DNA from 2 places in the Arthrobacter sp. MP_M4 genome. Region 2 is predicted to be linked to the other one. Evidence: riboswitches for the same ligand, from Rfam matches in the RefSeq annotation. Region 2 holds a riboswitch; the other holds the start of a gene.
The links. A riboswitch is a leader RNA that binds a small molecule or an ion and turns the genes downstream of it on or off. The one in region 2 is predicted to bind cyclic di-GMP.

Region 1: another riboswitch for cyclic di-GMP. It lies ahead of RCH15_RS07580 (EAL domain-containing protein); the one in region 2 lies ahead of RCH15_RS14725 (EAL domain-containing protein).

What each region holds. Positions count from the first base shown of each region.
Region 1 is NZ_JAXCHX010000006.1:98,362-101,774, reverse strand. It holds gene RCH15_RS07580 (EAL domain-containing protein) at 1-2,252, opposite strand, end outside; cyclic di-GMP riboswitch class I at 2,519-2,593, opposite strand; partial or broken gene RCH15_RS07575 (TerC family protein) at 2,935-3,273, shown strand.
Region 2 is NZ_JAXCHX010000022.1:34,963-38,375, forward strand. It holds gene RCH15_RS14725 (EAL domain-containing protein) at 1-1,695, opposite strand, end outside; cyclic di-GMP riboswitch class I at 1,968-2,042, opposite strand; gene RCH15_RS14730 (hypothetical protein) at 2,552-3,413, opposite strand, start outside.

The DNA of each region.
Region 1 (3,413 bases), on a different contig from region 2:
TCGGGGTGCTGCCATCGGACAAGAGCCTCAGCTGCCACGATTTCGTGTGTCGCCACATCGATTTGAGGCTGGAATTGCACGCGCAGTTCGCCGCGTTCGGCAGCGCCGCGCAAATCGGTTTCGAGGCGGAGATAGTCCTTGCGCTGCACTCCCGGCGGCGTCTGGCCGCGGGCGCGGGCCTTGGACTGGTACATCTCGAAATCCGCTTTTTCCAAGAGGCGGCGGGCAGATTCGGACGGCGTATCGGTTACCTCGACCGGGGCGGCGCCGCTGACACTCGTTCCGATGGCAACGTCGACGAAGACTTTTCGGCCCTCAAGCTCGACGGCCTCGGTAAGGCTGGTCCGGACCCTGGCGGCCACCTGGTCGGCTTCCAACGGATTCTGGATACTGGGCAGGAGGATGACGAACTCGTCACTGCTGTAGCGGGCGACCGTGTCGCTGTCGCGCACGGCCGTTCGCAGTTGGGTTGCGACGTGCCGGAGGACAGCGTCACCGGCGGCGTGCCCGAGGCTGTCGTTGATCCGCTTCAAACGGTTGACGTCGCAAAAGAGGACCCCCACCCGGTGTCCATTCGGACCGCCCCGGGCCAGTGCCGTTTCCAGGCGGTCCTCCAGCAGCGCCCGGTTGGGGAGCCCCGTCAACGGATCATGGAGGCCTTGCCGTCTCGCATCCTCCAGTAGCCCGATCTTCTCCAGGGACACCGCAGCAAGAGCTGCCAGTCCGCTCAGGCGTTCAGTCAGGGCACCTTCCAGGCTCACCGGCGCCGGCCTCTCAGCCCAGTGAGCCAGAACGATCCCGACGAGCTGATCCCCTGCCGTGATCGGAACAGCTGCGAGCGCCGAGACGGCGAAGTCGGCCAGCATATTCCGGGCCCAGGCAGAACTGTTCCCGTCCACCAGCAACGGAATGCCACCCGCGAGCAACTCGGCAAGCTCAGGGCTGTCCTGGGCAGTGGTCTGGTACTGGGCGAGCTGGTCCGCCAGATCACCTTCCCAGCCGCTCATTCCAGCGATCCGGAGATGACCATCCTCGCCATCCCAGAGAGCAATCGCAGACCGGTCGGCGCCTGAGAGAGCGGGCACCGCGTTGGCTATCGAGCCGGCCAATGCCTGCACTGTCGAGTGCTGCGCCAACGCACGTGAGACGTCGAGTAACAGACGCGCCGTTTCGCCGTGTTCCCGGGCCTCGGCGACAATCCCGGCAATGTCGAGACTGATGGCTGCGTGCCGCGCATAGGCTGCCAGTGCTTCCGTGTCCCCGGCGAAGAATTCCTGCCCGGCGTGCGCAACCGCCGCCAGAACCCCGTAGAAATGCTTTGCGGAAGCGATGGGAACGCCCAGAACCGGCAGCCCCGCCAGCCCTCCAGCGTCCGTTGCCAGGACAACACCGTCCTCGTCGAGCTCCGCCGCCAGGACGTCGCCCATACCGCGGACTCGCACATGGCGGCCTCCCCCGGGGAGACGGACGGCCAGCAGATGTCCTGGCGCGTGAACGGCGCTGTCCGCGCGCGCCAAAACCCGCTCGAGCACTTCTTCCAAAGGTGCGCTGCTGACAAGATCCGACGCTGCCCCCTCCAGCGTGCGCAACCGGCGCTCGGCAGTCAGGCGCCGGTCGACCGCCCTTCTCCCCCGCTTGAGCCTGCCGGCGAGGAGGCGCAGGCGCTTAATGGGCCCGGCGGTCCATGTCACGTTGTAGACGCACTCCGGGGCGCCGCTGAGCTGGCAGCTGCTCACATGCTCCACGCGTGCCGGCGGCAGCCCAAAGAGCACGGTCATTTGGGCGAGGAAGCCAACGTTGTAGTCGCAGTCGATCCGATTGGGTTTGAAAGGCGGGAGCACTTTCCAGGTGAAAGATGCCGAATATTCCGCCGCCCAGACGCATCTGAACACACTGGCAGAATCAAAGTGGGTGGCAATCCGGGAGATCCCGCGGAAGGCAGCTGCGGGGGACCCAGTTGACCTGCCCAGCCTTCGCCAGGGCTCGATCGCCGGATCCCGGAGGAGGACCGGGCCCAGGCGGAGCCCGATCCGTGGATCGGCCAGCTCGTCTGCAGCGCACTGGAACAGCCGCAGCTTGTCGGGGTAGGGAATTCGTCCCTCGACACTTCCCAGCTGCTGCTCCTGTTCCCGGAGTCCCGCCCGCTCCAGGACACGGTCAACGCCCTCGGCACCGACCTGCTGGGCCACCACCTGGAGCAAGATCCTCGTAATCACCGTTGACGTGCCAGGCACCGTCCGGGTTCTAGGCATGACATGACACCTTTATTAGGTAGTTAGGCCGGACAACTTCGCTAAACGATGGGTAGCTTCGAGCCATAGTCCGGGCCAGCGGGACAGGGTCAGTCGCTGGCGTGGCCGGCACTATGCCCGGCTAGAAGGACGTCCCCGAAGACGCCGGGTCAGGCCGCGGAGGGTCTGCGGCCGGGACGTGAACTGTCGAGCGGTCCCGGACAGTGGGCGGGGTGCGCGGAACGGCAAACCTGGGTGATCGGATGCATAATGGCGCACCTTTGCTGTTCGGAGGCCCGGCTGACCTCGTGGGCCCCGTGGCTTTGCGTCACCGGCTTGCACCGGTTTTGCCTTTATCGACGAGCGGACGCTCAACGGAGCGCCAGCCTAGCAAAGGAAAAGACAATTGATCACGCGGCGCGATTAAGATGATCAGCCCAAGAACGCAGGGGCAGCGCCAGGGCTAGCGCGCGGACACCGTCGCTCTTCGTTTTCCCAGCCCCGCAAATATGTTTCACTATTACTCACGGGGGGAGTATCCCCCACATGTTCCGTCGTCAATACGGCCGCCCCTGAGCGGCCCGACGGACAGGTCCCCCGGGACCGGGAAGAGCTCCAGTTGAGTTGAACTGACTGGAGGCAGATAACCCCTAATGAGTGTTCCTTTTGGGCCTGGTTCGCCGTTCTCGCTGTCATTGTCTTAATGCTCGCCTTGGATCTGTTTACGCACCGCAGTGCGCATGTCATCGGAGTCCGCGAAGCCGCTAAGTGGTCCGGCCTCTGGGTTGCCTTCGGCGTAGGCTTCGGCGCCCTGATATGGCACATCTACGGCGCGGAGTTCGGACAGCAATACTTCGCCGGCTATTTGATCGAAAAATCCCTTTCAGTGGACAACGTGTTCATTTGGGCGATCATCTCCACGTGCTTCGCCGTTCCCCGCGAATAACAGCACCGGGTGCTGTTCTTCGGACCGCTGTCGCTGGCCGTCATCGCCACGATCCTCGCGATATCCATTGGTGCGAGTCTTTGGGCCACCCGGGGTCAGGGCCACCGGCGCCTGACGGCGTCTGCCAGCCCTCCGTTCGGGATGGCCACACGCAATAAAGTCGCCGCCCTGGAACCGTTGTGGCCACGCGCCCGCCCGGTTCGGGACCAAAGTACCTAGCAGAGCCTGCATTTTGG
Region 2 (3,413 bases):
CAGACCAACGCGGCGTCCGTTCCGTCCGGCCCGGGCCAGTGATGTTTCCAGCCGGTCTTCCAGGAGCGCCCTGTTGGGCAGCCCGGTCAGCGGATCATGCAGGGCCTGCCGGCGGGCATCCTCGAGCAACCGGATGTTATCCAACGACACCGCTGCCAGTGCCGCCAGCCCGGTAAGCCGTTCTATCAAAGCCCCTTCCAGGGCTTTCGACGCCGGCTGGTCGGCCCAGTGAGCGAGCACGAGGCCTTTGAGTTGGTCTCCGGCCATGATTGGTACAGCCGCCAGTGCTGAGAGGGCGAAGTCGGCGAGCATCTTCCTGGCCCAGTCCGAACTGTTCCCGTCCACCAGCAGCGGAACGCCGCAGGCGATCACCTCGGAAAGCTCGGGACTTTCCTGGGCGGTGGTCTCGTAGGCGGCCAGTTGGTCTGCCAGTTCGCCGTGCCACCCGTTCATGCCGGCGATCCGAAGCCGGCCGCTTTCGCTCTCCCAGAGGGCGACCGCTGAGCGGTCGGCTCCCGAAAGAGAAGGAACTGCGTCGGCAATCGATCCGGCGAGTGCTTCCACCGTCGAGTGCTGCGCCAGCGAACGGGAGACGCCCAATAACAGCCGGGCTGTTTCGCCGTGTTCGCGGGCTTCGGCGACTATCCCGGCAAAGTCGAGACTGACGGCCGCGTGTCGGGCATAGGCCGAAAGAGCGTCAATGTCCTCAGCAAAGAATTCTTGTCCGGGGTGCGCCACGGCCGCCAACACACCATAGGAATGTTGCGCGGAGGCGACAGGAACGCTCAATACCGGCAACGTTGCCAGCGAGCTGCTCTTCAGAGCCATTTCCTCCCCGTCAAGCTCCTTCGCCAGGGCTCCCCCCATGCCGCGGACCAGCACGTGGCGTCCTCCCGCGGGCGTTCGTACTGCCAGCAGGTGCCCCGGAGCGTGCACGGCGCTGTCGGCGCGGGAGAGGATCTTGTCGAGCAGCTCCTCCAGCGGAGTGCTGCTGGCCAGGTCGGCCGCCGCGCCTTCGAGCATACGGAGCCGGTGTTCGGCGGTTGAGCGCCGAGCGATCACTGCTTCATCCCTCTTCAGCCTGCCCAGCAGCCTACGCAGGCGCTGAAGTCGGGGTGCGGACCAAACCACCTCGTAGACGCACTCCGGGGCCCCGTTGACCTGGCAGATCCCGCCGTGGTCTACGCGCGCCGCTGGCAGCCCAAAGAGCACAGGAATCTCGGCGAGAAGGCCAATGTTGCAGTCGCAGTCGAACCGGCTGGGTCGGTACGGTGGGAGCAAGTTCCAGGCCAGCGCAGCTGAGCTTTCCTCTACCCACTCGCACTTGAACACGGCGGCGGAATCGAAGCGTGTAGAGATCTGGGAGATTCCGCGGAACATGCCTGCCGGGGTACCCTGCGCCCGGGCCAACCTCCGCCACGGCTCGATTGCCGGGTCCAAGTGGGACGCCTGGGCCAGACGGAGTCCGATCCGGGGATCCGCGAGCTCGGACGCGGCGGATTCGAAAAGCCGAAGTTTGTCCGGATAGGAAATCCTTTCTCCGACGCTGTGCAGCTGGTCCGCTTGGGCACGCAGTCCGGCACGCTCCAGGACACGATCAACACCCTCCGCGCCGGCCTGCTTCGCCACGACCTGCAGCAGGACTCGCGTCGTCACCGTTGACGTACCGGGCACCGCCGGGGAATTTCTAGGCATGAAATGACACCCTCAGATAGAAAATTAAGTGGGAAGCAAGTTCAGAAAGCCACAGACAGAATTAGCCCACGGGTCGGGGCGGCCTGCACATGGATTGGATCGCGGGAACCGGACGGCAATTCCCCTGAACCGGAACGGCACCACGGGATTACTCGACGCCGTTCGCCCAGCCCAGCCAGCCGCCGGGAAATGAATTCTAGGTGCTGCCTGACCCTCGCTTGGAGCATGGGAGGACAGCCTTGGGTGCGTGAGCATGCAGGAGACCTTCGCTGTTCGGCGGCCCGGCTGACCTCGTGGGCCCCGTGGCTTTGCGTCCCCGGCTCACACCGGGTTTGCCTTTATCGACGAGCGGATGCTCAATCGACCGTCATCGTAGCAAATAGAATTGCGGTTGAACTCGTGGCTGCGATAAAAGCCACGGACCTGCAACGTCCAGCGGCACTTTTGTCGGATGGAAAACCGAGTGCATCTCTGGCCAGCGTTGAATGTGAGCGCTTCAGAAGCACTCCGAGCGCTGGTAGAGAGATCAAACGGATGAATTGGAACTTGCTGGGCCCATCAGCCGTCCCACGACTATTGGGGAGCTAATTGGTCGTTCGCCGTCGAGCTTTTGAACGGGCTGTTTCGCCCCTCGGGGCGGGGCATATCAGCGAGTCCTATTCTGCAGATTCTGCAGTAGGATCACCTCAACACGACATAACGTCGATTATCGGCGTAATGGTCAGGCCCGTGGCCGGCGGCCAGAAGGGGCATGTTTTACCGCCCGATAGGGATCAGTCAGTCGGCGGTTGGACTGCCCGGCGATCCTAGTTGCTGAAGATCATTTCGAATCTTTGGTAAGCCTGGTGATCAGCGACTAGCGCTTCTTGTTTCCGCGCTTGCTCCTCAGTCGGACTGTGCTTCGTCGAGCACTGGGAGGGAGCTTACTGAATGTCATCGGCAGGCTTCGCAGCGGTGCAATGTCGATGGCCCGGTCGCGGTCAGCCGTTCGTGCTTCAGGCCTGTCGCGATAATGAGACCCGGTGAGCGACCCATCATCTTCATAGAGCAGCAACATAGATCGGCTAGAACGCGTCTGGTACTGCTTCGCCTCCATGTATTCGGGCAGGTGCTCGGTGGTAGCTCCTTGCGGCACGACCGCCAACGTGAGCAACCAAGATCCATGGGAAGCGGCGGAATGCGTGGTCAAGCTTCGCTCTACGGCGCTTCCACGTGCCCGGCGGCATTGCTCCTTCAGGCCCTTTCCGATGTCGCGCTGCGCCTTTTCACTGAGTCCGACCAAGTCCGCACCGAATCGCAGCCAGCCGGGAGACTGCACCGATTCTCCCGTGGAGAGGTATTGCTCAACCCAGGGTTGCTCTCGTCGGGTCGGCTTCTGTGCGTCTGATCGCGAGAGACCTTCCTGACTGTAGAACCACCCATCAAGTGGGTCGGTAAGCGTGCCGAGGCGGACACGCGGCTGTTCCTCGTAGCGGCGTAGCTCCGATGCCTTTACCTTCGTACCAGTAGGGATCTGGTCGGCAATCTCGCGGGGATCGGGGTCAAAGTACATTCCTCCATTGAGGAACCACATGAACATGTCGAGCTCATCGACACCGTTCACCATCGTCGCGAGCTTCCGGCCCCGTCGGCGGCGCAGGTACTCGAGGAACTGGGCCGGGTGATCGACGGTGCGGCTTATGACCATCAGATCGTGCATGCTCACAATCCAGGGCACT